DNA from 2 places in the Rhizobium sp. R339 genome. Region 2 is predicted to be linked to the other one. Evidence: riboswitches for the same ligand, from Rfam matches in the RefSeq annotation. Region 2 holds a riboswitch; the other holds the start of a gene.

Region 1 (14,769 bases), on a different contig from region 2:
GCGCGCGCGCCAGCGCATCGGTCGTCGCCTCGGTGCTTCAGGTCAGCCTGCTTGCGGATATGAAGCCCGATACCCCGGCGTTCGAGACCGCGCTCGCCACACCCAGCAAGCTGCCGCAGGCCCGGGACCGGATGAAGCAGGCAGTGGCGCTTGTGCCCAGCCGCAAGCCGGCGATCGATGAAATCCAGGCCGGCATCGACGAGATCGAAACTCTGGCAGGCAAAATCATCGAACAGAGCAAAGCCAAGGACAGCGCCAGCGCCAAGGCAAACGTTGCCCTGATCAATGCCAAGCTCGACGCGCTGACGCCGAAGATGATCGCCAACAACGATGCGATGATGGCGATGCTCAACGATGGCGGCGACGCACTCTCGGCTTCCGTCAATAGACGGATCAACCTTTACCTCGCTTCGATCGGCATTGCTGTTCTCGCCGCGATCGGCCTCGGCGTCGCTGTCGCCCAGATCGGCATTGCCGGCCCGATGGCCGAACTGCGCCAGCGCATGACGCGGCTTGCCGAAGGCGATACGGACAGCGACATCAGCGGCCTCGACCGCCACGACGAGGTCGGCCAGATGGCCAAGGCCGTGTCGGTCTTCCGCGACAACGCGATCGAGCGCGCCGAGATCGAAGCGCGCGCCGCGGCCGACCGCAGCCTCAGCGACGGCGAGCGCCGCGAGCGCGAGGCGCAGAAGGCCCGCGAAGCCTCCGAACTCGAACGCGCGGTCACAGCACTCGGCGATGGCCTGCGCCGCCTTGCCGCCGGCGACCTCGCCTCGCATATCAACGAACCCTTCGTCGCGCATCTCGATGCGCTGCGCGAGGATTTCAACAATTCGGTCGAGAAGCTCAACGAGACCATGCATACAGTCGGCGCCAATGCCCGGGCGATCGGCGCCGGTGCCAACGAAATCCGTTCTTCCGCGGACGAGCTTTCCAGGCGGACGGAACAGCAGTCGGCCTCCGTCGAAGAGACGGCGGCAGCACTCGAAGAGATCACCACGACCGTGCGCGACGCCGCCAAACGGGCCGAGGAGGCAAGCCAGCTCGTCGCCCGCACCCGTCTCGGCGCCGAAAAATCCGGCGCGATCGTCCGCAAGGCGGTCTCCGCCATGCAGCAGATTGAGCAGTCCTCGGCCGAGATCGGCAATATCATCGGCGTCATCGACGATATTGCCTTTCAGACCAATCTGCTGGCCCTCAATGCCGGCGTCGAAGCCGCGCGCGCCGGCGAAGCCGGCAAGGGTTTTGCAGTCGTCGCCCAGGAAGTGCGCGAACTCGCCCAGCGTTCGGCCAAGGCGGCAAAGGAAATCAAGGACCTGATCACCACGTCGGGCACGCAGGTGCAGACCGGCGTTTCGCTCGTCGGCGAAACCGGCAAGGCGCTCGATTCGATCGTCCACGAGGTGCAGGAAATCAACCAGCACGTCCACGCGATCGCCGAAGCCTCGCGCGAACAGTCAATCGGCCTGCAGGAGATCAACACGGCCGTCAACACGATGGACCAGGGCACGCAGCAGAATGCGGCGATGGTCGAGCAATCGACGGCCGCCAGCCACAGCCTTGCCACCGAAGCGGCCGCACTCAACAATTTGCTCGGCCAGTTCCGGCTGACCGGCACCGGCGGCTTCGCCGCCGCCGCGCCGATCGCCTCGGTCCGGCCGCCGGCTCCGGCCCCGCGCGCCGTAGCGCGCCCGGCTGCCAAGGCGCCGATCCACATCGCGAGGGAAGGTACGGCCCGCCCGACCGCCTCGCCGGCCCGCACACTCGGTCAACAGCTCGCCAACGCCTTCGGCGCAGGCAGCAGCGCATCATCCAGCAAGGATGCCGACTGGACGGAATTCTGAACCGATCGATACAGGCATGTCGAGGGGCGGCTGCGGCCGCCCTTTGCTTTCAGGCAGCACCAAAGGTTGAGAGCGACATGCCGTTTGCTTGATGCGCGGAACTTTATAGGGAGTATGATCGTATCGTTCGGCTCATCGGGGGATGGACATGAAACCCGCAATCATCGGCCTCATCGGCACTCTGGCCCTTGCCGGGTGCAACACCGCCGCCGCCAACTACAGCGGCCCCGGCCTCGAGCCGATCCCGGGAAGCATCACCTATAACGGCCAGCCACGCACCAAGCTCACCAAATCGCCGCCCGGCTCCGCCTTTCCGCACGATTTCATCGACCAATACGGCCGGCAAGTGGAGGAAACTTACATCATCCGGCCCGACAGAAGCCTGGTCATCGCGCATCGCCGCTACAGGCCGATCTGGTTATTCGACGATTAGGTCAAAAAGAGTTGCTCCCTCCCATTGCAGGCATGCCGTGTGCCAACTAAATAATTCCACCACAAGAGGGAGCAGGAAATGAAAATAGCCAAGGCATTGATAATCTGTGCAGTCTCCGCACTCATTCCAGGCATCTCTATGGCGGGATCGTCATGCGTGGCAACCATGAAAGCCTATGGCTACTTGGGAAGCGGAATGTCCTATGGATCCGCCGTCAGCATAATAGGCTGCTCGGGCGAGAAAGTGAGCAGCAGCGAGACGACAGGCGCCAAGACGGAGACGTATAGATGGAGCGGTCATAACTATTCAGGGAATTTGGAAGCCACTTTCCGGAACGATCAGCTCGTCAACAAAACCCAATCTGGTCTTAATTGATCGCGCTCGCCGGTCCGCGGCCGACACGATATGCTGCATATCTATGTTATTGAAATAACTGGAGCGGATAAACTAGGGGATTGAACCCTCGTATTCAGCTTGGGAGGCCGGACTAAATTCATTTTTTCAATAGGTTAACTTGAATTTTTACACAAATCGCTCTGAACCGTACCCTTTCAATGGGATGGCCTGAGGATGAGGTGCGAGGCATCATTCGCCGGTACGAAGACAGCACCGCAGCGACGAGGGCAATGATCGTCCAAATCAACGCCGGTGTAAAACTGCCTGTAAAACCGGACGAAAATTCGACGATTAAACAGGTACTAAGCGCTTGAAAACAAAGGTGGAGCGGGTGAAGGGAATCGAACCCTCGTATTCAGCTTGGGAAGCTGCTGCTCTACCATTGAGCTACACCCGCGATACCCTGAGATTTCCAACAGATGGGCGTCGCTGTCAAGTCGCCCGAATGCTGCGCCTCAGATGCGGAAGTGTTTGGAGAGCTTGAGGCCCTGGGCCTGATAGTTGGAGCCGAGGCCGGAGCCGTAGAGGCTGGCGGGTTTTTCCTGCATGTGCTCGTAGACGAGGCGGCCGACGATCTGGCCGTCTTCGAGGATGAAGGGCACTTCGTGGCTGCGCACTTCGAGCACGGCTCGGCTGCCGCGCCCGCCGGCCGGCGCATGGCCGAAGCCCGGATCGAAGAAGCCGGCGTAGTGGACGCGGAATTCGCCGACCAGTGGGTCGAAGGGGGTCATCTCGGCGGCATAGTCCGGCGGCACATGCACGGCCTCGCGCGAGACGAGGATATAGAACTCGTCGGGATCGAGGATCAGCTCGTTGCGGCCGCGGCTATAGAGCGGCTCCCAGAAATCGAAGATATCGTGCTGATCTTTCTCGTCGACATCGACGACGGCGGTGTGATGCTTGCCGCGATAGCCGATCAGGCCGTCCTTATCGCCGCTGAGATCGATCGACAGCGCGATGCCGCCGCCGGAAACGTTCGGCTGTTTGCTCGCAACCAGCGTCTCGCTTTCATGCAGCTTCAAAAGTTCCGGCTCGCCGAGCACGGAGTGGCCGACGCGGAAGCGGATCTGCGACAGGCGCGAGCCGCGGCGCACGACGATCGGGAAGGTGCGCGGGCTGATTTCGAGATAGAGCGGGCCGGAATAGCCAGCCGGGATCTTGTCGAACTCCTGGGCGTAATCGGTGATGACGCGGGTGAAGATGTCGAGCCTTCCGGTCGAGCTCTTCGGATTGGCCGAGGCCGACATATCGGCCGGCAACGCCAGGCTCTCCATCAGCGGCACGATATAGACGCAGCCGGTTTCAAGCACCGCACCTTCGGAAAGGTCGATCACGTGCAAGCTGAGGCGGTCGAGCTTATCCGAGACCAGATGCGAGGGGCCAGGCATGAAGCTGGCGCGCACGCGAAAAGCCTTGCTTCCTAAGCGCAGGTCGAGACTTGCCGGCTGGATCTGATCGCGGTCCAGCTCCCGCTCGGAGTTAAGACGCCCCGTTTCGAACAGCGCCGAGATTGCGCGGTCAGCCAGAATTCCCGTTTCGCGAGCCATCATGCCCCATCCATCATTTGCCGCAGACAAAACCAAATACGGGGAATTGACGCAAGCAGCTAACAGCAGTATTGCAGAATTATCCCGTGGTGATTTGGCCGGTCGGCTTGCAGCCACGTTAAACAAGTGGCTAAAAAGACCGGGTATGAAACCGGTCTGCTTTTGCGGCCGGTTTTTTTGTTATGTGAAGGTGATGGCATGAGCAAGACCTGGCGCCCGGCAACCCAACTCGTCCATGGCGGCACGCTGCGTTCGCAATATGGCGAAACGTCCGAGGCGATCTATCTCACGCAGGGCTTCGTCTACGACACGTCCGAGGCGGCCGAAGCCCGCTTCAAGGGCGAGACGGACGGCTTTATCTATGCCCGCTACGGCAGCCCGACCAATGACATGTTCGAAAAGCGCATGTGCGCACTGGAAGGCGCCGAAGACGCCCGCGCCACCGCCTCCGGCATGGCCGCCGTCACCGCCGCCATCCTCTGCCAGCTGAAGGCGGGAGATCATATCGTCGCGGCGCGCGCCCTCTTTGGCTCCTGCCGCTGGGTGGTGGAAACATTGGCGCCGAAATACGGCATCGACTGCACGCTCGTCGACGGCCGCGATCTCGCCAACTGGGAAAAGGCGATCACGCCGAAGACCAAGGTCTTCTTCCTGGAAAGCCCGACCAACCCGACGCTTGAAGTGATCGACATCGCAGGCGTCGCGAGGCTCGCCAACCAGATCGGCGCCAAGGTCGTCGTCGACAACGTCTTTGCAACGCCGCTCTTCCAGAAGCCGCTGGAACTCGGCGCCCATATCGTCGTCTATTCCGCCACCAAGCATATTGACGGCCAGGGCCGGTGCCTCGGCGGCGTCGTGCTTTCCGACAAGGCCTGGATCGACGAGAACCTGCACGACTATTTCCGCCATACCGGCCCGGCCATGTCGCCGTTTAACGCCTGGACGCTGCTGAAGGGCATCGAAACGCTGCCGCTGCGCGTCAAGCAGCAGACCCAGAATGCGGCGAAGATTGCCGATTTCCTGGTGGAGCAAGGCAAGGTCGCCAAGGTGATCTATCCCGGCCGCAAGGACCATCCGCAGGCCGATATCATCGCCAAGCAGATGTCGGGTGGCTCAACGCTCGTCTGCTTCGAACTGAAGGGCGGCAAAGAAGCGGCCTTCGCGCTGCAGAATGCGCTTGAGATCGTCAAAATCTCCAACAATCTCGGCGACAGCAAGAGCTTGATCACGCATCCGGCTACAACAACGCACAAGAACCTGACGGAGGAGGCGCGCGCCGAACTCGGTATTTCCGCAGGCACGGTCCGCCTTTCGGCAGGCATCGAGGATACCGACGACCTGATCGAGGATTTCGCGAAGGCGCTGGCCAAGGTTTCGGCCTGATCGAGAATAGCGGCCGGACCCGCCTGGGTTCGGCCTCGCCGGACCTCGCTACTGCTCGGCCGGGGGAACAAGATCGCCAGCGCAGGCGTTCGGAAGTAAAATTAACACTGACGATTAGGCTTAACGATCGAAAACCCTTCGATCATGCTTGTTTCATCCCTGATCAACGTTCCGTTTCTTGACGGACAGGGCCTCTTTATAAGATACGGGTAACATATCTTGACTATGGTGCAAGGCATGTATCGCGCCCTCACAAGAGATATCGAAGTCGTAGTCGAACCGTTCTATCTGGAGGAGCAATCCGATCCGGAAGACGATCGCTATGTCTGGGGTTACCGGATCGTCATCAGCAACAATTCCGGCGTCGCCGTTCGCCTGGTCAACCGCTATTGGAACATCACCGACCAGAACGGCCAGGTGGACGAAGTGACCGGCCCCGGCGTCGTCGGCGAGCAGCCGCGGCTCAGCCCCGGCGACACCTACGAATATTCCTCCGGCTGTCCGCTCGACACGCCCTCGGGCTTGATGTTCGGCCATTACCAGATGGAAACTGATGAAGGCGAGCTGTTCGATGTCGACATCCCCGCCTTCTCGCTGGATTCACCGGGGCTATTGCGCGTGCTCAACTGAGGCGTTTTCTGAACTCGATTCCGTTTCAAAGTAACAGCGACGCGCAACACAGGCGGGTGAGTCCCCTCACCCCGCGCGGGGAGAGGGTTATAGTGAGGGTAGCTATCGGAGCGCCGCCGAAAACTATTCCGCCGGCTGAAGCTCGGCCGGCTGGAAGCGATAGGTGGTCGAGCAGAATTCGCAGGTAACGGCGATCTCGCCGTTTTCCTGGCTTGCTTCGATTTCCTCGGCGCTGAAGCCCTTCAGCACGGTACCGATCTTTTCGCGCGAACAGCTGCAGCGATCGAGGACCGCCCGCGGTTCATAGACGCGCACGCCGCGCTCGTGGAACAGGCGGAACAGCAGCCGCTCGGTCCCGACGTGGGGATCGGTGAGTTCGTCGGCGTCGATGGTCTCGACCAGCGAACGCGCTTCGGCCCAGGCGTCATCCTCTCCATGCGGGCGGTCGCCGGTGTCGCCGTCGCCGCCGTGGAGATCCGGCTGGCGCATGCGCTCCGGCGCCTCTGGCAGGAACTGGGCGACAAGGCCGCCGGCCCGCCAGCGATGGCGCGGCTTGCCCGCTTCATCGCGATCGAAGAGCTCGGCCGCCGCAAGGCGCACGCGCGTCGGGATCTGTTCCGACTGGCGGAAATAGACGCCGGCGATGTCCTCGAGCGAGGTGCCGTCCAGCGCAACGATGCCCTGATAAGGCTGGCCGAACTTGCCCTGGTCGATGGTGAAGGCGAGCACGCCCTTGCCGAGCAGTTGCTCCGGCTCGGTTTCGCCTGACGCGACAGCCTTGTTGAGCAGCGCCTGATCGAAGCGGGCATAGGCGCGGACATTTTCCGGCGTCGAGAAATCGGCGACGAGAAGATCGACCGGTCCGTCACCCTTGGTCTGCACCGTGAACTTGCCCTCGAACTTCAAGGAGGTGCCGAGCAGCACCGTCAGCACGACGACTTCGGCGAGCAACCGGGCAACGGGCGCCGGATAATGATGACGCTCGAGGATCGCATCGAGCATCGGGCCGAGCTGGACGGCGCGCCCGCGCACATCCAGGCCTTCCACCTGAAAAGGGACGACATGGTCATCGCCGGCGAAATCGAACTGGCCTAGAACGGCTGCAGCTTCTGCCATGGCTTTCACTCCTCATTGTCAGAGCGACGGCCAAGGTGCCCGGCGCTCGCGCGGTCGCGAGCTTTGACTCACGACGTCCGATTATGGTTCAGATCGCGCCCAGGCACCAAGCTAGAATCGATTTCTGCGCATGAAGGCGGTTTTCCGCCTCATCGAAGACCACGGATTGCGGGCCGTCGATCACGTCATCCGTCACTTCCTCACCGCGATGGGCGGGCAGGCAATGCATGAACAATGCATCGCTGCCGGCCTTCGCCATCAAGGCCGCGTTGACCTGATAAGGCTGGAAGACGTTGTGACCCCGGGCCCGATGTTCCTGATTCATGGAGACCCAGGTATCGGTCACCACGCAATCGACGCCGGCGACCGCACGGTCGGCATCATGGCAGAGCATGATTTCGGCGCCCTCATTGCGGGCCCAGTTCAGATAGTGATCCTTGGGCTCCGAACCAAGAGGCACGGCCATGTTCATGCGGTAGCCGAAACGCGCGGCCCCTTCGACCAGCGAATGCAGCACGTTGTTGCCGTCGCCGGTCCACGCGATGGTCTTGCCCTTGATGGGCCCGCGATGCTCTTCGAAGGTCATGATATCGGCCATGATCTGGCACGGATGTGTGTCGTCGGTCAGCGCATTGATGACAGGCACGGTCGCATGCTCGGCGAGTTCTAGAAGGCGCGAATGCTCGGTCGTGCGGATCATGATCGCATCGACATAACGCGACAGCACCTTGGCGGTATCGCCGATCGTCTCGGCACGGCCGAGCTGCATCTCGGTGCCGGAAAGGAACAGCGTCTCGCCGCCGAGCTGGCGCATGCCGACATCGAAGGAGACGCGGGTGCGCGTCGACGGCTTTTCGAAGATCATCGCCAGCATCTTGCCGTCGAGCGGCTTGTCGCCCTTGCCAGCCTTGAAGGCCTGCTTGCGAGCGAGCGCATCGTTCATGATGGTTCTGAGATCGGAGGATGTGACCGCCGAAAGGTCGAGAAAATGCTTAGGAGCCATATCGTGTTTTTACCTCGTTCAAGCCGTCTTTTTCACCTTGGAGGCGCGAATGCTTTCGGCAGCGCGCTCGATGCGGACGAGGCCCTCGCGGGCTTCCTCGGCGGTGACGACGAGAGGGGGAATAAGGCGGATGACGTTATCGCCGGCCGGCACGCCGAGCAGATGCGCCTCGCGGATCGCCTGCAGCAGTTCGGCCGAGGGAACGGCGGCCTTGATGCCGAGCAGAAGGCCCTCCCCGCGCACATCCTCGATCACATCGGGATAGCGATCCTTGAGCGAAGCCAGCCCCTGGCGGAAGACCAGCGCGACGTCGCGCACTTGCTGGAGAAAACCATCGGCAAGAATGACGTCGAGCACGGCGCTGCCGACGGCCATGGCTAGCGGGTTGCCGCCGTAGGTCGAGCCATGCGTACCGGCTTTCATGCCTGAGGCGGCTTCTGCCGTCGCAAGGCAGGCGCCGAGCGGAAAGCCGCCGCCGATGCCCTTGGCAACGGCCATGATATCGGGCGTCACGCCGGACCATTCATGGGCGAAGAGCTTGCCTGTGCGGCCGACGCCGGTTTGGACCTCGTCGAGGATCAGAAGCAGATCCTTTTCGTCGCAGAGCTGTCGAAGCGCCTTCATGAATTCGTTGGTGGCGGGGCGCACACCGCCCTCGCCCTGCACCGGCTCAATGAGGATCGCGGCCGTGGCATCGGTGACCGCGGCACGGACGGCGTCGATGTCGCCGAAGGCCACCTGATCGAAACCCGGCGCCTTCGGACCGAAGCCTTCGAGATATTTCTCCTGGCCGCCGGCGGCGATCGTCGCGATCGTGCGCCCGTGGAAGGCGCCTTCGAAGGTGATGATGTGGAAGCGCTCGGGATGACCCTTGGAAAACTGATAGCGGCGCGCCGTCTTGATGGCGCATTCCAGCGCTTCCGCGCCCGAATTGGTGAAGAACACCTTGTCGGCGAAGGTTATGTCGGTCAGGCGTTTCGCCAGGCGCTCCTGGCCGGGGATCTCATAGATGTTCGAGAGGTGCCAGACCTTGTCGGCCTGCTCCTTCAGCGCGCCGACCACATGCGGATTGCTGTGGCCGACGGACGTGACGGCCACGCCGGCGCCGAAATCGAGATACCGCTCGCCGCTTTCGGTGATCAGCCAGACGCCCTCGCCTCGCTCGAACCGCAACGGGGCACGAGAATAGGTGTCATAAAGCGGCGCGGCTTCAGCCATGGCGCGGTCTCCCGATCTAAAGTTATGGGCAGCGAACTCCGGCTAAGAAAACAATGCCCGAAAAATCAAAAATGCCGCCTTGCGGCGGCGAGCGGTACTATTTCCTTTTCGCGCTGCAATGTCAACAAAACTGCGCCCTTAGCGTATGCAGCACGCTTGTACAGCGGCATTTTCAGCCTTCAACAGGCATTATTGCAGAAATGACACGCGACGGCAGCAAGTTGGGGAAAACTTGAAATTCGATTCATCCGGATTCCCGCGACTCTTGTCACGGAGTCAGCCTCACACTAGGTTAAAGTTCAATTACTAGACTGCATGCGGCGGAACTAGTCACCAAAATTGATCAGGCGTTTCTTGTTTCGGAGACTTCCGGGACAACGGTGAGGGATTCTGCCATCACCAACGCAAAAGGTGGAGACAGGGCATGAACTGGACAGACGAGCGGGTCGAGAAACTCAAGAAGCTATGGTCCGAAGGGCTGAGCGCCAGCCAGATCGCGGCGCAGCTTGGCGGCGTGAGCCGAAACGCGGTTATCGGCAAGGTGCACCGGCTGAGCCTTCCCGGCCGCGCCAAGGCCGGCGGCACGGCGACCGCCGCGCGCACGCCGAAGCGCAACACCTCGGCGCCCCGCGCGCCGAACTATGCCTCGCGCATCACCACCCGCACCGTGACCCGCCAGCAGGGCGCAACGATGCTGAAGGAAGAGATCGAGGTCGAAGCCGTCGAGGAAATGGAATATGTGCCGAAGGGCAACGTGGTCGTGCCGATCTCGCGCCGCCTCGGCCTGACGGAACTCACCGAACGCACCTGCAAATGGCCGGTCGGCGATCCGCTGAAGGACGACTTCCATTTCTGCGGCTGCGAATCCCCCGACAACTCGCCCTATTGCAGCTACCACCAGCGCCTCGCCTACCAGCCGGTCAACGAACGCCGCCGGGCCGCCGCGCGGGTCAGCTGAAAGCGCGATATTAGCGAGAAATAAGAAACGGGCCGCTCGGCCCGTTTTTTTGTGCCCGGTAGGAGTGGAAGCGCTTAAAGCTTCTGCTCTATTTTCCCCGACGCGCCGCAGGCGTCAATTCGACCGGCCGGTCTGCTGATGAAGAGCCGCTCCTACCTTCTTGGATGCGCCTAACCACCAATCCTGATCACCGCCTTGATCAGGCCGTTCTTCTCATGCGCCCAGCGCGCGAGGTCGCGCGGCGCATCGGTGAGCGTCGTGCGGTGGGTGATGAGTTGGTCGACCGGCACGAGGCCTTTGGCGATCGAATCCGCCACATGCTCGAAATCGGCGCGCGTGGCATTGCGGCTGCCGATCACCATCATTTCGCGTTTATGGAATTCGGGGTCGGAGAAGCGGATATCGTCCTTGACGACGCTGACCAGCACCAGCGCACCGCCATGGGCGACGAAGGAAAAGGCCTTCTCCATCGACGGGCCGTAGCCCGTCGCGTCAAAAACCACGTCGAAACCGTCGCCGCCGGTTATCTCCCGTACGGCATCCGCCGTTCTATCGTTGGCGACGATGCCTGAGGTGAAGCCGAAGCGTTCGGCTGCCATCTGCAGCCGCTCGGCGCTGGTGTCGAGCAGCGTCACCTCGTGACCTGCGATGCGCGAGAAGATCGCCGCCCCAAGCCCGATCGGCCCGGCGCCGATCACAAGCGAGCGGGCTCCGGCGCCGGTCATCGATCGGCGCACCGCATGGGCGCCAATCGCCAGGAACTCGACCGTTGCCGCCGCCTCGAGGCTCAGGCCCTTGGCGGGATAGAGATTGCTCGCCGGAACCGAAATCTCTTCGCAGAAGGCACCATCGGTGTGGACGCCGAGCACCTTGATATTGGTGCAGCAGTTCGGCTTGCCTTGGCGGCAGGCGATGCATTGGCCGCAGGAGAGATAGGGATTGACGATGACGGGTGTGCCGGGCGCCATGGCAACGCCGTCGCCGGCCTCCAGCACCGTCGCCGAGATCTCATGCCCCATCACCCGGGGATATTCGAGGAAAGGATGTTTGCCCTCGAAGATGTGGTAATCCGTGCCGCAGATGCCGACATGGCTGACGGCAAGGCGCACCCAGCCGGCTGCCGGTGCCACGGGCGATGGACGTTCGGCGATGTCGAGCACGCCGGGCTCCCGGCAAACAACTGCTTTCATGACAAATCTCGCATTGCTGGAATGAGGAAGCCGGCCTTCCGGGACCGGCTTTCTCTTTGGGTCAATTGCTCTTGCGGCGGCGCAGCTGGTCGAAGAAGACGATCACGATGATCAGGAGACCGGTGATGATGCGCTGCCAGAAGGAGTTGACGTTCAGAAGGTTCGCGCCGTTGTTGATGGTGGCGAGAATGAAGGCGCCGATCAGCGGACCGTGAACCGAGCCGACCGCGCCGAAGAGGCTGGTGCCGCCGATGACGGAGGAGGCGATCGCCTGCAGTTCCCAGCCGTCGGCCTGCGTCGCGTTGCCGATGGCGATGCGCGAGGCCAGCAGCACGCCGACGAAGGCGGCGAAAGAGGCCGAGAGGATATAGGCAAGGTAGATCATGGCCTTGACGTTGACGCCGGAAAGACGCGCGGCCTCGGCGTTGGAACCGACCGCAAAGAGATAGCGGCCCCAGCGGCTGAGATGCAGGAAGACGAAGGACGGGATCGCCACCAGGATGACCATCCAGAACAGGCTCGGAATGCCGAGGAAATCGGCGCGCGCGAAATTGCTGAAACTCTCATCGGTGATGCTGATCGTCGAGCCGTTGGTGATCAGCAGGCCGATGCCGCGCAGCGATGTCAGCGTCGCCAGCGTGATGATGAAGGGCGGCAGGCCCATATGGACGATGCCGAAGCCGTGGAAGGCGCCGATCGCCACGCCGATCGCGAGCGTCAGCGCGATCGCTCCCCAGAGCGGCACGCCCGCCTGCAGCAGCCAGGCGATGATGACCGTGCAGAAGCCGACGATGGCGCCGACCGACAGGTCGATGCCGGCGGTGATGATGACGAAGGTCTGGCCGAGCGCGAGGATTGCCGTCATCGCGCCCTGTCGCAGCAGGTTCGAGATGTTGAGCGGCGTCCAGAAGGCCTCCGTCCGGATGGCGAGCACGAGCCAGAGGAAGAGGAGCAGCCCGAGCAAAGTCAGGCCGAACAGGATGTTCATTTTCCGGCGCGGCGGCGGCGCGGCAATTTCGGTGGGGGTGGTGGTCATCAGTTCTCTCCCTCTTAGAGCATTTCCGTTTTTCTCCGAACCACGAAAATGTTCTATCTATTTGTCTTAACGCAATTTCCGGACGCAAAACCGCAGTGCATTTTGCTGGAATTGCTTATGCTCAGACGCCGATCGCTTCGCTGAGCACTTCTTCATGCGTCGCCGCGTGGAAATCATGGCTGGCGACGAGCTTGCCGCCGCGGAAGACGTGCAGCCGGTCGGCCAGTTCGTAGACTTCGGGCAGGTAGGAGGAGATCAGGATGATGCCTGCGCCCTCCTTCAAAAGCTTGGCGAAGAGCCGGTAGATTTCCGCCTTGGTGCCGACGTCGACGCCGACGGTCGGCTCGTCGAAGATGAACAGCCTTGCGCCGTGGCTCAGCCACTTGCCGATGACGATTTTCTGCTGATTGCCGCCCGACATGCTCGAAGCCGGAACCCGCCGGCTCGGCGTCTTGATGCTGAGATCGCGGATCTGCTTATCGGCATTGGCCGATTCCCGCGCATGGTTGATAACCGGCCCGTGGCTCAACCGCCCGAAGACCGGCAGGTTGATGTTGAGGCCGATCGGCAAGTTGAGGCAGAGCCCCTGGTCGCGCCGGCTTTCCGGCGCCAGCGCAATGCCGAGTTCCATGGCGGTGCGCTCGTTCCTGATATCGACAGGCTTGCCCATCCACGCGATTTCGCCTGATGTTATCGGCTGGCGCCCGTACAGTCCGAGCGCGAATTCGCTGCGCCCGGCGCCGATCAGGCCATAGAGGCCGACGATCTGCCCTGCCTTGACGCTCAGTGACACATCTTCGAAGCCCGGACCGGAAAGGCCGCGGACCTCGACGATCGTCTCGCCGATCGCAATCTCTTCCTTGTGGTAGATCTGCTCGATCGAGCGGTTGATCATCAACGCGATCAATTCGGCATCGTTGGTCTCGCCGATCAGCCGCGTGCCGACATGGGTGCCGTCGCGCAGCACCGAGACACGGTCGGCCAGCTCGAAGACCTCCTCCATGCGGTGACTGATATAGACGATGGTAACGCCTTCGCCCTGCAGGCGGCGGATCAGCTTGAAGAGCTGCGCCGATTCCTGGCGCGTCAGATAGGCTGTGGGTTCGTCGAAGATCAGGAACTGCGTGCCGCGCATGGCCGCGCGGGCGGTTGCCACCAGCTGCTGCTGGCCGATCGTCAGCGAGCTCAAGAGCGCCGCTGCCGGCAGGCCGAAGCCGAGATCGTCGAGCACGGCCTGCGCCAGCTTCTCCATCTGCTTGCGGCGCATCAGGCCGTAACGGTTGACCTCGTCGCCGAGGAAGAGATTGGCGGCGACCGTCAGGTGCGGGCAGAGCACGACTTCCTGATGCACGGCGTTGATCCCGCGCGCGATCGCCTCGTTCGGCGTCGACAGCCCCACCGGTTGGCCGCACCAGAGCACCTCGCCCGCCGTGCGGGTGATGACGCCGGTGAGCAGCTTGATGAGGGTGGATTTGCCAGCGCCGTTTTCGCCGACGATGGCGTGGATTTCGCCGGCAAGGAAGGTCATCGTCGCCGGTTTCAGCGCCTGGACATGACCGTAATTTTTCTGCAGGCCTTTGAGTTCGAGGATAGGAGACCCGGTCGGAATCCGATTGGCCTCTTTCAGCGTGGCACTGTCATCATGGCGATGACTGACCTCTTCCAGTCCGATCATGGACCTCTCCTCCTCTTGTCGCCTCTGCACTCCACCCTGGGCAAACATACCATGGATGGAAAAAGCCGCGCCGGTTTTTGAAAGCCGGCGCGGCCCGTTTGTCGGTTACTTGATCTTCGGGTTCAGCAGCGCTTCGATCTTCGGATCGGCCATGTTCGCCTTAGTGACGAGGTTGGCGCCGGTATCGACATTTTCCGGAACCGTTTCGCCCTTGGAGACGGCAAGCGCGGTCTTCACGCCGTCATAACCCATGCGATAGGGGTCCTGAACGACGAGGCCGGCGATCGCGCCGTCCTTGAGGAAGCCGACCGTCTTGTCGTCGCTGTCGAAGCCGATG
Region 2 (14,769 bases):
ATTGCTTCGACGCGGCCGTCCGCAACAACGAGCGCCTTATCGTCATGAAAGCGTTCGCCGTCGAAGATGCGGGCGCCGATGAAGATCTTGCGGATCATCAGACCGTCTCCGTCACCTTGAGCAGGTTGGCAGGCCGGTCGGGATCAAAGCCCTTGCGGCGCGTCACCGACTCGATCAGCCGGTAGTAGACGAGCAACGATACCAGCGGATCGAGGAGGCCGTTGCCTGTCGTCGGCACGCGCAGATTGATGCCGGAAAGCGGCTGGGCCGAGAAGCCGACGGTAGTGGCGCCGAGTTTCTGCAGCCGCTCCAGCGCCTTGCCGTTATTGTCGAAGGCCGCATCATCAGGCGCGAAGGCGACGATCGGAAAGCCCGGCTGCACCAGACGCATCGGGCCATGCATCAATTCCGCCAGCGAGAAGGCTTCGGCATGCAGGCCGGAGGTTTCCTTGGCCTTCAGCGCCGCTTCGAGCGCAATCGCGAAGGCCGGGCCGCGGCCGGCCGTATAGAGCGAGGTCGCGTTGAAGAGCACCTCCTCGGCCGCTGTCGTATCGATCCCGGCGGTTGCCGAAAGCGCCTCCGGCAGCTTGGCGAGCGCGGCCTGCAGGCCGGACGCACCGCCGATCGCAGCCGTCACGCCGGAAAGGGCGGCGACGGAGGCGATGAAGGATTTCGTCGCCGCGACGCTCTTTTCCGCGCCGGCATTGAGGCCGAGAACGATATCCGCCTGCTTGGCGAGCGGGCTGTCGGTGACGTTGACGACGGCGATCGTCGTCGCCCCGCCCTTCTTCGCCGCCTCCTGCAGCGCCACGATGTCGGGGCTCGCACCCGACTGCGAAACGGTGAAATGCACGCCGCCCTTCAGCTGGAGGGCAGCGCCATAGACGGAAGCGATCGACGGGCCGACCGATGCGACCGGAACGCCGCAGCTGATTTCGAAGAGATATTTGAAGAAGGTGGCGGCATGGTCCGAGGAACCGCGCGCCGCCGTCGTCACCACGCTCGGGCGGGTCGACGAAAACAGCCGGGCGATCTCGGCAAAGACCGGCTTTTCCTTTTCGAGAAGCGTTGCCACCACCTCCGGCGATTGGCCGGCTTCCTGCAGCATCAGCGACTGGTTTTCACTCATGGTTCATCTCCAATTCTCAATTCCGCAACGAAATCATAGGCATCACCGCGATAATGCGAGCGGGTGTATTCGACGACGCGCTGATCTTCCAGGCGCGAAACACGTTCGATCAGGAGCGCCGGCGCGCCAGCCTTGACGTTCAGCATCGCGGCGTAGGACGCATCGAGCGTCACGGCGGTCAGGCGCTGCAGCGCGCGCACCGGCCGATGGCCGTTCGCCGCCAGCGCATCGTAGAGCGATCCTTCGCCGCCGGCATCGCCGCCGAGGAACTTGACCGGCACCACGGCCCGCTCGATCGCCAGCGGCAGTCCGTCGGCGAGGCGCAGTCGGCCGAGCCTCAGAACCGGCTCGTCGCTGCCGAGGCCGAGCAGGAAGGATTCCTCCGGCGACGGCGTGTTGACCTCCCGCGACAATATCCGTGCGGCCGGCAGACGCCCGCGCGAGCGCATGTCGGCGGAGAAGGAGGAGAGCCGCCAGAGCGACTGTTCCATGCGCTCCACCTTGCTCGATACGAAAGTACCGCTTCCGTGGCGCGATTCCAGTGCGCCTGATGCCATGAGATCGCGATAGGCGGTGCGCACGGTGACGCGGCCGAGCTTCAGGGCCTCGGCGAGATCACGCTCGCCCGGCAGCGCCGTGCCGGGCTTCAGCAGGCCTTCCTGAATGAGGCTGGTCAGCGCCTGCGCCAGCCGCTTGTAGAGCGGGCCGGTCAGAGCTTCGTCGCGCAGCCCGCGTCTGCTCAATTCCGCTATCAGACTGGTTCTATCCATGGAGATACAATAGAACCTATTTAGAACCAATCGACAAGACCAAATCGCCTGCTGACAAGAAAAAACCCTCTCCGGGCCGGAGAGGGTTCATAGCGGTGAAATTTGACAGCCGTGCGTCCCGAGGACGCTCAGCTCTTGGTGAAGATATAATCCGTCTCCTGGCGCAGCACCTCGCCCGGGCGCAGGACCGCATTCGGGAAACCCTCGTGATTGATGGCATCCGGCCAGACCTGCGTCTCCAGGCAGAAGCCGGCGAACGGGCCGTATTTGCGCCCGCCGAGGCCGGGAGCCCCTGTGTTGAGCTTGAAGCCGGCATAGAACTGCACGCCCGGCTCGGTGCTGCGCACCTCAAGCGACACGCCGGAATAGAGGCTGCGGGCAAGCACGACGCTACGCTTGGCGGTGCGTTCGCGCGACAGGCAGAAATTATGGTCGTACAGCGCCTGCTCGCTGCCGACGAAACGCTTCATCGGCGCCATTTCGCGGAAATCGAACTCCGTGCCAGCGACGGAACGGATCTCGCCGGTCGGCACCTGCTTCTCGTCGGTCGGCAGATAGTGATCGGCTGCGATCATGATGTCATGGCCGAGCGCGTCATCGCGGCCGTCGAGATTGAAATAGGCGTGCTGGCAGACATTGGCGAGCGTCGGCTGATCGCTGGTCGATTCATAGGTGATCGACAATTCGCCGTTGCCATGCACCCAGAACGTTGCCTGGATGGTGCAATTGCCGGGATAGCCGGCGCGGCCGTCGGGATCGACGATCTTCATCACCAGGCGGTCGACGTCGTGCTCGACGATCGTCCAGTTACGCTTGGCGATATTGTCGCTGCCGCCATGCAGGTGGGTGACGCCGTTTTCGTTCGGCTCGAGTTGATAATCCTTGCCGTCGAGCGTGAACCTGCCGCCGCCGACGCGGTTGGCGCAGCGGCCGGGCGTCGCGCCGAAATAGGCCGAATGGACGGGATAGCTGTCGAAATCCTCGAAACCGAGCTGCAGCGGCGCATCATGTCCTTCGAGGCGCAGATCCTGGATCACCGCGCCCCAGGTGATGATCTTGGCCGTCAGCCCGCCGCCCTTGATGACGACACGGTGGACGGTCTCGCCCGCCTTCGTTTGCCCGAAAACTTCCCGCTCCAACTTATCCGACATGATCGACTGTCCATTCTATGCACGTCCGATGAAGACGCGCGGCTATAGGGTTCGGAGGGGAACCTGCCCGCATTTGCTCCAAACCGCAACCGGGCAGATCAGAAAGAAACGCCGCTCAGAGGTCCATGCCGATCTCTTCGACGTCATAGGGCGTCGTCTGATAGATCTCGTTGATCCAGTTGCCGAACAGGAGATGCGCATGGCTGCGCCAGCGGTTCTGCGGCGGAAGGGCGGGATCGTTATGCGGGAAGTAATTGTGCGGCATCTTGATCGGCACGCCGGCATTGACGTCGCGGAAATACTCGTCGGAGAGCGAGGTGGAATCATATTCGACGTGGTTGAACATGTAGAGCCGCCGGCCTCGCTTTTCGTGTACAAGGCAGACGCCCATCTCGCTGGATTCCATCAGGATCTCCAGGCTGTCCGATTTCTCGATATCGGCGCGGCGCACCTCGGTCCAGCGTGACACCGGCACTTCGAAATTGTCGGAGAAACCGTTGAGATAGATCGAGGAGGGCTTCAGGTTCCGGTGACGATAGACGCCGAAGGCCTTCTCCTTGAGCTCGTACTTCGGAACGCCGTGGAAGTGATAGATCGCCGCCATCGCGCCCCAGCAGACGTTCATCGTCGAATGGACGTTGGTTTCCGTCCAGTCGAGAATCTCCTGCATCTCTTTCCAATAGGTGACGTCCTCATAGGGCAGAAGCTCGATCGGCGCGCCGGTGATGATGAAACCGTCGAATTTACGCTGCTTTACCTCTTCCCAGGTCTGGTAGAAGGCAAGCAGGTGATCTTCGGAGGTATTCTTCGCCTTGTGCCCGCCGATGCGGATGAGCGACAGTTCCACCTGCAGCGGCGAAGCGCCGACGAGCCGCGCCATCTGCACTTCGGTCTTGATCTTGTTCGGCATCAGGTTGAGCAGCCCGATCTGCAGCGGTCTTATATCCTGACGGATCGCCATCGTCTCGGTCATCACCCGAACACCCTCTTGAACCAGGGTTTCGAAGGCAGGCAGCGTATCGGGGATCTTGATGGGCATTGCGGTCACTCGATCAAAAACAAAAAACCGGCGGCGACAAAAAATCGCTACCGGTCCGCACGCGGCCCTTTAGCGAATTTTTTAACGTGGCTGCAAGCCGGCCGGCCAAATCACCACGGAGTGTCTAATTAGCCCCAGTCGGGCGACGAATCAACTGCCGAATGCATGGGCGAGCGGCCCGTGCAAGCATCATCACAGTTTAATGACTGATAGAATCTGTTGATAGACCGGTAACGCCACCATGTTAATAATGAGGGGTATGGGCGGTGTTGGAAAAGCGTGATGGCAGATAAAAGCAAGGGGAGGCCGGGCATCCGAAGGCAGGATGGGGTAGGGTATGATTTCAGCCTGACATATCGCCTCGGAGTGATGTTCTCAGCATTCTGGAATTCTGAAGTGCGTGGCAAGGTGCTGTTTCTGGCGACCGTGCTGATCCTCGTCATCCTGGCGACCGCCTATGGCCAGGTGATTCTCAACGAATGGAACGCCCCATTCTACGATTCGCTCGAGCGCCGCGACCTCGGCGAATTCTTCCACCAGCTCGAAATCTTCGCGATGATTGCCGGCACGCTGCTGCTGCTCAACGTGCTGCAGGCCTGGCTGAACCAGATGACCGCGCTCTATATGCGCGAGGGCCTGTCGCGCGATCTCGTCGACCAGTGGCTGAAGCGGAAGCGGGCGCTGCGGCTCGCCTCCAGCGGCCTGATCGGCGTTAATCCGGACCAGCGCTTGCATGAGGATTCCCGCAATCTCGCCGAAAGCACGACAGGCCTCGTGCTCGGCTTGCTGCAATCGACCATTCTTCTGGTGAGCTTCATCGGCGTGCTCTGGGAGCTGTCGAGCGGCTTTATCTTCCATATCAGCGGCCACAGTTTCTCCATTCCGGGCTACATGGTCTGGGCGGCGATCTTCTACGCCGCCTCCGCTTCGGTGCTGAGCCAGGTCGTCGGCCGCAAGCTGGTGAAGCTCAATGCCGACCGCTTCTCGAAAGAGGCCGAGCTTCGCTTCACGCTGATGCATGCCAACGAAAACATGCCGGCGATCACCGTCGCCCGCGGCGAGGAGAACGAGCGCCGGCGCATCAATACCGACATCAGTTCGGTGCTGAGGGTCGTCAAGCGGCTCGCCATGGCCAATACCAATCTCACCTGGGTCTCGGCCGGCTACGGCTGGTTGGTGATCGTCATCCCGATCATCGTCGCCGCCCCCGCCTATTTCTCCGGCGGCCTCACTCTCGGCCAGCTGATGATGTCCGTCGGCGCCTTCAACCAGGTCAACACGGCGCTGCGCTGGTACGTCGCCAATTTCGGCCCGATCGCCGAGTGGCGCGCCACGCTGATGCGCGTCACCGATTTCCGCCAGGCCTTGCTCGACATGGACGAGGACTTCGATGTGAAGGACAGCATCGCCTATGAGAACACCGCGCCCGACACGCTGACCCTGAAAAATGTGGTCATCAACGCGAAGGTGGGCGAAGACATCGAGGAATGCGGCGGCTTCCGCCTGCGCGAAACCGATGTCGTGATCAAATCAGGCGAAAAAATCATGATCAACGGCGACCACAGCGTCAATCGCAAGCTGCTGTTCCAGGCGATGGCCGGCCTGTGGCCATGCGGCAGCGGCACGATGGGCCTGCCGCCGGCCGATGACATGCTGTTGGTTCCGCAGATCGCCTATGTCCCCGGGGGAACGCTGCGCGAAGCGCTGGCCTTCCCGGAAAGCCCCGATGCCTATGAGAAAGCGGCCGTCGAGGCGGCTCTGGAAAAGGCCGGCCTGCACTCGCTGATCGCAAGGCTCGACACCCGCGCCCGCTGGGACAAGCTGCTCGACGGCGACGAACAGAAGGCGATCGGCTTTGCCCGGCTGCTTCTCGTGCGCCCGCGCTGGATCGTCTTCGACGAAGTGCTGGAGGGCATGGAGCCGGAATGGCAGGAAACCATGTGCAGCGTGCTGACCTCCATGCCTGAGACCGGCATGATCTATATCGGCCGTTCGGAAACCTATCTCGAGGCCCTGCAGCCCCGCGTCCTGCATCTGCAAGCCCTGCCGGCAAAATCCGAAGCGCCGCCCGTCGTCCAGACCGGCGCCAGCGCCAGTGCGGGCACCGCGGCCGTTCCCGCGCCGGCGCTTTAGAACAGCCCGTCACATCGGCGGCGTGATGCCGTTGAGGCCGACGGCGACCTGGCTGGCTGAAATGCTGCCATCCGCCGCCTTCTCGCCGGTGACGATGACGCCGGCGCCGGCCTTCAGATCATCCTTGGTCGCGGGCGCCAGGGTGACGATCGGCGTGGCGTCGGCGATGGTGATGGTCTTTTCCTTGCCCTGATAGGTCAGCGTGATCGTGTGGCCATCGACGGATTTGACAGCATTGCTGACGGTCGCGTTGGTCATCTGGCTGTTCGGCTGAGCATCCCAGGGACGGTTGCCCTCGCCGGTCCCCTTCATCGACGCCGGAAAGATCAGCACTTCGATCGCCCCATCCGGGCCGCTGCCCTTCGGAAGCGAGGCCACGCCGACGAAATCGCCGGGCTTGATATCCTCGACCGAAGCCTGCTTGACGCCGCTGACCTTCCAGCCGGCTTTTAGCGCAATCGTCGCATCGCTACCGTCGCGCGTCTTGACGACAAGCTTATCGCCGCTGAGGCTTTCGATTGCGCCGCGAAGGCGAATGCGCTCGCCATCCTGCGAGTAAGCAGCCTGCGATAGGGCGAGCGCGGCGAAGCCGCCGGCGGCAAGTGTTCTGTAAAAATGGGAATGGGGCTTGCGAGACATATGACCTTCCTTGGTCGCCATTGCGATCGGCATGTCCCCGGCTGCCGGACGGCACCTTATGCCGCACGGCGATACACAGGCGAATCAAGGAAAGGTGAGCCGTCGAAACTGGGAAGGCTCAGCCCTCCAGCTCCTCCCGCAGCATTTCGAGCTCCAGCCATTCCTCTTCCATCTTCGTGAGACCGGCACGCAGCTTCTCCATCTCGGCGGCCAGCCGGTTGAAGGCGGCGGGGTCGCGGGTGAAGAGGTTGGGATCGGCCATCACCTGTTCGCGCTTGGCGATCTCGGCCTCGGCCTTGGCCATCTCCTTGGGCAGGTTTTCCAGCGCGAATTTCTGCTTGAAGGAAAGCTTGCTCTTCGAGCCGCCGCCGGATGGTGCTGCCTCCTGCGTCTTCGGCTTCTCCGCCGCCTTCTCGGCCTTCCTGCGCTCTTCGAGCGCGCCCTTGCGCTGCGCCAGCATGTCGGTGTAGCCGCCGGCATATTCGATCCACCGGCCGTCGGGCGCATCCGGCACGGCCGGCGCGATCGTCGACGTCACGGTGCGGTCGAGGAAATCGCGGTCGTGGCTGACGAGGATGACGGTGCCGGGAAAACCGGCGACGATTTCCTGCAGGAGGTCAAGCGTCTCGATGTCGAGATCGTTGGTCGGTTCGTCGAGGATCAGCAGGTTTGCCGGACGCGAGAGAATGCGCGCCAGCATCAACCGGGCGCGCTCGCCGCCGGAGAGGCTCTTGATCGGCGTGCGCGCCTGTTCCGGCTGGAACAGGAATTCCTTCATGTAGCCGGTGACGTGGCGCTGCTCGCCGTTGACGAGCAGGTTTTCGCCGCGCCCGTCGGTCAGGTAATTGGCGAGCGTATCCTCGGGATCGAGATCCTCGCGCTTCTGGTCGAGCGTGGCGATCTCCAGATTGGTGCCGAGCTTCACCGCGCCGCTGTCGGGAGAAAGCTGCCCCGTCAACATTTTCAGGAGGGTCGTCTTGCCGGCGCCGTTCGGCCCGACCAGGCCGATGCAATCGCCGCGATGCACCCGGATCGAGAAGGGCGTAACGATCGCGCGGTCGCCGAAGCTCTTGGTGATCTTGTCGGCCTCGATGACCAGCTTGCCGGATTCCTGCGCGTCCGAAGCCGTCGCCTGCACGATGCCCTGCGGCCCCTTGTGGCCGCGATATTGCGAACGCATCGTCTGCAGCTCGCCGAGGCGGCGCATATTGCGCTTGCGCCGCGCCGTGACGCCGTAGCGCAGCCAATGCTCCTCGCGCTCGATCGCCTTGCCGAGCTTGTGCTGCTCCAGCTCCTCGGCTTCCAGCACCTGGTCGCGCCAGGCCTCGAAATGCGCAAAACCTCTGTCGAGCCGGCGCGAGGCGCCGCGGTCGAGCCAGACGGTTGCCGTCGAGACCTTTTCGAGGAAACGCCGGTCGTGCGAGATCAGCACCAGGGCGCTGCGCGTCTTCTGCAGCTCGCCTTCCAGCCATTCGATTGTGGGAAGGTCGAGATGGTTGGTCGGCTCGTCGAGCAGGAGAATGTCCGGTTCCGGCGCCAGCACGCGGGCAAGGGCTGCCCGGCGCGATTCGCCGCCCGAAAGGTTTTTCGGATCTTCCTCGCCGGTCAGTCCGAGATGGGACAGAAGATAGGTGACACGATAGGGATCATCCCCCGGCCCAAGCCCGGCTTCGGCATAGGCCTGAACCGTGCTGAAGCCGGCAAAATCCGGCGCCTGTTCGAGATAACGCACCGTCGAGGAGGGATGGCGGAAAACCTCGCCGGACTGCGCCTCGACGAGGCTGGCGGCGATCTTCAGCAGTGTCGATTTGCCCGAGCCGTTCCGCCCGACGAGACAGATCTTGTCGCCGGGCTCGACCTGCAGGGAAGCGCCCGCCAGCAGCGGCGCGCCGCCGAAGCTCAGGAAGATATCGTCGAGTTTCAGAATGGGAGGGGCCAAAAATCAGACTCCGGAAAGATCATAGGGTCGGGCAAGCACGATCGCCCGGCCGCTGCCGAGCGTGAAGCGAACCTTGCCTTCCGCGACATTGGAAATGGTGCGCGACGAGCCGAAAGGCAGATGAAAATCTGTCAGCGGATAACGCGCATTTTCGATGGAAAGCCCCTTCAGCTCACTGAAACCGGGAACGGAAAACAGGCTGCCCTTGGGAAGGTCCAGTTCGATCGTGCCGGCAAGCAGCGGCACCGCCTCTTCCCTGCCGGAGGTCAGCAGCACGTCGAAACCCTCTTCGGCGAGACTGACGGCCGACAGCAGATGCTGAAGCGCATGGTCGGAGCGTTCGCCGCCGAGCGCGCCGACGAGGACAAGACGCCGGGCGCCCCGCGCGATCGCCTCCGACACCGCGATTTCGCCGTCCGTCGCCGCCTTTGCCGTGGGATAAGGCTGTTTCGGTACGTGGGGAAATGCGTCGTCCAGATCGGGCGGCGTCGAATCGAAATCGCCGACCCAGAGCTCCGGCGTGACACCGAGCGCCGCCGCATGCCGCATGCCGCCGTCGGCGGCGATGAAACGGCTGCCGGCGACGACATGGCGCAGGCGCTCCGTCAGGCTGAGTTCGCCGCCGAGCAGAATGGTGAAAGTGGATTGGCTCATGGGCATTGCCCTTAGCGCAAACGGGGGGTCGAGGGGAAGGGGCCGATGGATCGGCGGTCTTGCCTCAGCCCGGCGTATCCTTGTCGCGCGACAGGAAGACCGCCTCGTAACCGCCGATGAAGCTTTCAAAAAGGGCTGCGAAGCGTTCGACATCCTCCTGCGGCCAGTCGGAGACGATTTCGGAGATGATCGCCAATTTCTGCGCGAGGATCGCGGCAAGCAGGTCCTGGCCGGCCGGCGTGATGACGACGACGATCCGCCGCGCGTCGGCCTGCGAGGCCTCGCGGCGCAGCACGTTGCGCCCGACCATCTCGGCCACCACCCGGCTTGCCCGTGACGGATCGATGCGCAGGATCTCCGCGATCACGCCGACCGTGACCTCACCGGCCGGCTGCGCCCTGCGCACAGCATCGAGCACATCAAGATGCGAAAGCTCCAGGCCCGGCGCCGCACTCTGGATCGCCAGCCGTCCGATCAGCCGCCGTCCGGTCATCAGCCGCATGCGCGCCATGCTCCGGCCGATGCGCGGCACGTTTTCGCCGTCCGGATCGGCCGGGCTTTTCGACAGGTTCTTCGTCATCGCTTCATTCATCATAGGACCATAACAGAGCGGACTCGGAAAATGAATATGCTGGTGTCATTCATGTGCCATTGACAATTATATGCTAATAGCATATAAAGACATCTCAAACCGGAATGTCATCCCCATGGACATGCAACTCGCGCCTGCGCCGCTCGTGACGGATCCCCGTCGCCGGCTCATCCTCTTCTTCTTCCTGATGACGGCCATGTTCATGGCGACGCTTGATAATCAGATCGTTTCCACGGCGCTGCCGACCATTGTCGGCGAATTCGGCCATCTCGAGCGCTTCGGCTGGATCGGTTCGGCCTATCTCCTGTCGCTCAGCGCCGTCATGCCGCTCTACGGCAAGCTCGGCGATCTCTTCGGCCGCAAATATGTGATGATGACGGCGATCGCGATCTTCACGGTCGGCTCGGCGGTCTGCGGCCTTGCGGTCTCGATGAACACGCTGATCGCCGCGCGCGTGCTGCAGGGCCTTGGCGGCGGCGGCATCATGGTCTCGATCTTCTCCGTCAACGCGGACCTTTTCGAGCCGCGGGAGCGGGCGCGCTATCAAAGCTATTCCAGCCTCGTGCTGATGGCGTCGGGCGCGATCGGCCCGGTGCTCGGCGGCACGATGAGCGATCTCTTCGGCTGGCGCTCGATCTTCCTGGTCAACGTGCCGATCGGCTTCATCGTGCTCACCGGCCTCGCCTTCATGCTGCCCTACCGAAAGCCGCATCGCCGCCCCAAGATCGATTATGCCGGCGCGCTCCTGCTCGCGCTCACCACGACGAGCATCGTGCTCGCGACCGACAGCAGCGAATTGTTCGGCGCGTTGATCTCGCCGCAGAGTATCGGCATCGTCGCCTTCGGCGCCGTCTGCGCCGTCGCCTGGGTCCTCGTCGAGCGCCGCGCGCTGGAGCCGATCGTGCCCCTGCAGCTCTTTCGCAATTCGACCTTCAGCCTGCTCCTGGTGATCTCGGTCATGGGCGGCGCCATCGCCATCGGCATGGTCAACTATCTCGCGCTCTTCCTGCAGACCACGACCGGCCTTTCACCCTCCGCCGCCGGCCTTCTCTTCATTCTGCTGACCGGCGGCCTCGTCTGTGGATCGCTGTCCGCGGGACGCATCATCTCGACGACCGGGCGCTACAAGCCCTTCGCCATCGCAAGCCTCTCCTGCAGCGCCATTGCCTTCGCCCTGATGTCGCAGGTCCACGCGGGAACGCCGATCGCCTTGATCGGCGCCATCATGATGCTGCATGGCATCGGCATCGGTCTTGCACAGCAGGTTCCCGTCATCGGCGTGCAGAATGCCGCACCCGCCCGCGACGTCGGCGCCGCGACCGGCGCGGTAACGCTGTCGCGCATGGGAGGCGCCTCGATCGCCATTTCCATCTATGGCGCCATCATCGCCTCCGGGCTTGGCAAGGTCGGCATCTCCATTCCCGGCGTCGCTGACATCGAGCAGCTGACGCCGAAGATGATGGCCTCCCTTCCCGAGGCCAGCCGCCAGGCCGTCGCCGATCTCTATGCCGCCGCCTTCTCGCCGCTCTTCATGACTTCCTGCGCCATCGCCCTCACCGGTCTCGTCGCCGCAATCCTATTGAAGCCGGTGCAGCTGCCTCGCGCCGGCAAGACGGCGGCGCAAACGCCGGCCGCGGAAGCTGCGGAATAGCCGAATCGCCGGAATGCTTCATCGGAAGAGGTTCGGCATTCACCGCATCCATCCTCAGTTGTAAAATTCCCGCGAGATTGCCTTCGCCGGGCCGGTTGCTTCAATCGGCCCGTTCTTTTTCCGCGCCGCCGACGAATCTCATCCTAGTGATGGAACTTTCGCCATAATTTCATCCGAGCGAAGAGAGCTTCAACCTCTGAGGCATTGCCAAAATGCAACGCCGCCACATTTAAACAGAGTCTCGCTATGCAACCGATGCGTAAATCAGCTACAGCAACGACTTGTATCGGCCGTTTGTGCAGCGCGAGATCAGGGGTAGGCACCTGTTGAATTCCCCTTGCCACGGCCGGTCCGAACATGCGGCAAACCGGCAAAACAGCGACATGATGCGGAGAACCAGACTGGACTGCTTGACGACGTGGACATCGCCCGCGCTTTCCAGTGATGCCGTTTCCGCGCCGCGCCGCTTCGCGCGTCGCCTGATGCTGGTTTCGGCCATGGCAGTCGCGCTGAACGGTTGTCAGTCGCTGATCGAACAGTCCTATCAGCCGAGCGTGTCGCCGTCTTCCAATCCGCAGATCGTCGACGAAGTGCAGAAGAACGATCCGCGCGCTGCGATGGGCGCCCGCGAGCATCCGCGCATCGTGGCAAGCTATGGCGGCGAATATAAGGATGCCAAGACCGAGCGGCTCGTCGCCCGCATCGCCGGCGCGCTGACGGCGGTATCGGAAAATCCGAGCCAGTCGTATCGCATCACCATCCTCAATTCGCCGGCGATCAACGCCTTCGCGTTGCCGGGCGGCTATCTCTACGTCACCCGCGGCCTGCTTGCGCTGGCCAACGACGCCTCCGAAGTCGCGGCCGTATTGTCGCACGAAATGGGCCACGTGACCGCCAACCACGGCATCGAGCGGCAGAAGCGCGAAGAGGCCGAGGTCATTGCCAGCCGCGTCGTCGCCGAGGTCCTGTCGAGCGATATTGCCGGCAAACAGGCGCTTGCCCGCGGCAAGCTGCGGCTTGCCGCTTTCTCCCGCCAGCAGGAACTGCAAGCCGACGTGATCGGCGTGCGCATGCTCGGCGAAGCCGGCTACGATCCCTATGCCGCCGCCCGCTTCCTCGATTCCATGGCGGCCTACAGCCGCTTCATGTCGGTCGACCCCGAGGCCGACCAGAGCCTGGACTTCCTGTCGAGCCATCCGAATTCCGCCCAGCGCATCGAGCTTGCCCGCACCCACGCCCGCGCCTTCGGCCAGGAAGGCTCCGTCGGCGACAAGGGCCGCGACTATTATCTCGACGGCATAGACGGCCTGCTCTATGGCGACAGCCCAGAAGAGGGCTATGTCCGTGGCCAGACCTTCCTGCATGGCGGCCTCGGCATCCGCTTCGACGTGCCGCCGGACTTCAAGATCGACAACAAGGTCGAAGCGGTCATGGCGACCGGCCCGAACGATATCGCCGTCCGCTTCGACGGCGTTGCCGACAACCAGAACCAGAGCCTGACCAATTATATCTCCAGCGGCTGGGTGACCGGCCTCGATCCGTCGACCATCCAGCCCGTCACCATCAACGGCATGGAAGCCGCGACCGCCCGCGCAAGCGCCGACCGCTGGGATTTCGACGTTACCGTCATCCGCAACAATTCGCAGATCTTCCGCTTCCTGACGGCCGTCCCGAAAGGCAGCGACGCCCTCGAACCGACCGCGAACGTCCTGCGCGCAAGCTTCCGGCGCATGACGCCGGCCGAGACCGCCTCGCTGAAGCCGCTGCGCATCCGGGTCGTCACCGTCCGTCCGGGCGAGAACATCTCGACGCTTGCCGCCCGCATGATGGGCACCGATCGCAAGCTCGATCTTTTCAAGCTCATCAACGCCCTGCCGACGGGTGCGGCGGTTTCGCCCGGCGATCGCGTCAAAATCATCGCCGAATAAAAAAGCCCGGCTCGCGCCGGGCCAGTCAGTGCTGCTGGAAGGTAAAGACGTTCAGGCGTAGGCCGCCATATGCGGGTCGGCGCTGACGAGCGCGCTGCGAAGCTTCTCCATCGCCCGGCTTTCGATCTGGCGCACCCGTTCCTTGGAAATGCCGAGATCGGCGCCGAGCTCTTCGAGCGTGGCGCCGTCTTCCGCCAGACGCCTTGCGCTGATGATCTTCATCTCGCGTTCGTTGAGGTGTTTCAGGGCCGAGGCGAGCCAGACGCGGCGGCGCTCGCCGTCGATCATGTTGGAAACCTGTTCGTCCGGCAGGGGATCGTCGCTGACGAGGAAATCCATCTTCTCCGCACTCTCCGCATCGCCGGAGACCGACGGCGCCTGCAGCGAAGCATCATTGCCGGAAAGCCGCGCATCCATCGTCTGCACATCGGCGAGGCTGACGCCCAGCGCCGCGGCGATCTCCTGATGAATGGATTGCAGCGTCAGCTGCGTGTCGCCCTTGGCAAGCTTGGCGCGCAGACGGCGCAGATTGAAGAACAGCGCCTTCTGCGCCGAGCTCGTGCCGCCGCGCACGATCGACCAGTTGCGCAGGATATAGTCCTGGATCGAGGCCCGGATCCACCAGCTGGCATAGGTCGAAAAGCGCACGTCGCGCTCCGGCTCGAAACGGGCTGCAGCCTCCAGCAGGCCGACATAGCCCTCCTGCACGAGATCGCTCATCGGCAGGCCGAAATTGCGGAACTTGCCGGCCATGGAAATGACGAGACGCATATGGGCCATGGCGATCTGGTTGCGCGCGCCGCGGTCGTCGTGATCCTTCCAGCGGGTGGCGAGATCGTGTTCTTCCTGACGGGCGAGATAGGGAGCGGCCATCGCGATTTTGATCATGCGCCGATCTGCAGACATGTTCTTCATTTCGATCTCCTGAAACAGGCCTCTCGCCCAAAATGAACAATAAAACTCACATTCCGGAACATCGCTGTCCGGACCGAATCGGTTCTGAATGCATAAAAGGCCTCGCCCCTGGACTTTTCAGGGGGAGGCCCTATGTCTCATCATGTGCCGGTAAGACGGCTGGGCTGGACCTGTTTCTTCACGTTGCCGGATGGGCAAGACTGAAAAGGCATGCTCCGCTCCTCATCGA

The links. A riboswitch is a leader RNA that binds a small molecule or an ion and turns the genes downstream of it on or off. The one in region 2 is predicted to bind S-adenosylmethionine.
Region 1: another riboswitch for S-adenosylmethionine. It lies ahead of ATY76_RS21575 (O-succinylhomoserine sulfhydrylase); the one in region 2 lies ahead of metA (homoserine O-succinyltransferase).

Annotation. Positions count from the first base shown of each region.
Region 1 is NZ_LOKV01000023.1:458,184-472,952, reverse strand. Features, by position in the region: gene ATY76_RS21600 (HAMP domain-containing methyl-accepting chemotaxis protein) at 1-1,847, shown strand, start outside; gene ATY76_RS21595 (hypothetical protein) at 1,996-2,280, shown strand; gene ATY76_RS21590 (hypothetical protein) at 2,359-2,655, shown strand; tRNA gene ATY76_RS21585 (tRNA-Gly) at 3,000-3,073, opposite strand; gene ATY76_RS21580 (2'-deoxycytidine 5'-triphosphate deaminase) at 3,132-4,226, opposite strand; SAM riboswitch at 4,300-4,378, shown strand; gene ATY76_RS21575 (O-succinylhomoserine sulfhydrylase) at 4,422-5,606, shown strand; gene apaG (Co2+/Mg2+ efflux protein ApaG) at 5,844-6,236, shown strand; gene ATY76_RS21565 (Hsp33 family molecular chaperone) at 6,360-7,352, opposite strand; gene argF (ornithine carbamoyltransferase) at 7,441-8,355, opposite strand; gene ATY76_RS21555 (aspartate aminotransferase family protein) at 8,374-9,573, opposite strand; gene ATY76_RS21550 (GcrA family cell cycle regulator) at 9,998-10,531, shown strand; gene ATY76_RS21545 (zinc-binding alcohol dehydrogenase family protein) at 10,702-11,721, opposite strand; gene ATY76_RS21540 (ABC transporter permease) at 11,783-12,757, opposite strand; gene ATY76_RS21535 (sugar ABC transporter ATP-binding protein) at 12,879-14,432, opposite strand; gene ATY76_RS21530 (ABC transporter substrate-binding protein) at 14,538-14,769, opposite strand, start outside.
Region 2 is NZ_LOKV01000025.1:115,416-130,184, reverse strand. Features, by position in the region: gene nagA (N-acetylglucosamine-6-phosphate deacetylase) at 1-98, opposite strand, end outside; gene ATY76_RS25600 (SIS domain-containing protein) at 98-1,129, opposite strand; gene ATY76_RS25595 (GntR family transcriptional regulator) at 1,126-1,899, opposite strand; gene ATY76_RS25590 (aldose epimerase family protein) at 2,028-3,050, opposite strand; gene metA (homoserine O-succinyltransferase) at 3,166-4,089, opposite strand; SAM riboswitch at 4,139-4,216, opposite strand; gene ATY76_RS25580 (ABC transporter ATP-binding protein/permease) at 4,372-6,222, shown strand; gene ATY76_RS25575 (DUF5666 domain-containing protein) at 6,232-6,861, opposite strand; gene ATY76_RS25570 (ABC-F family ATP-binding cassette domain-containing protein) at 6,980-8,800, opposite strand; gene ATY76_RS25565 (thiamine diphosphokinase) at 8,804-9,460, opposite strand; gene ATY76_RS25560 (MarR family winged helix-turn-helix transcriptional regulator) at 9,519-10,049, opposite strand; gene ATY76_RS25555 (MDR family MFS transporter) at 10,162-11,697, shown strand; gene ATY76_RS25550 (M48 family metalloprotease) at 12,081-13,625, shown strand; gene ATY76_RS25545 (RNA polymerase factor sigma-32) at 13,677-14,540, opposite strand.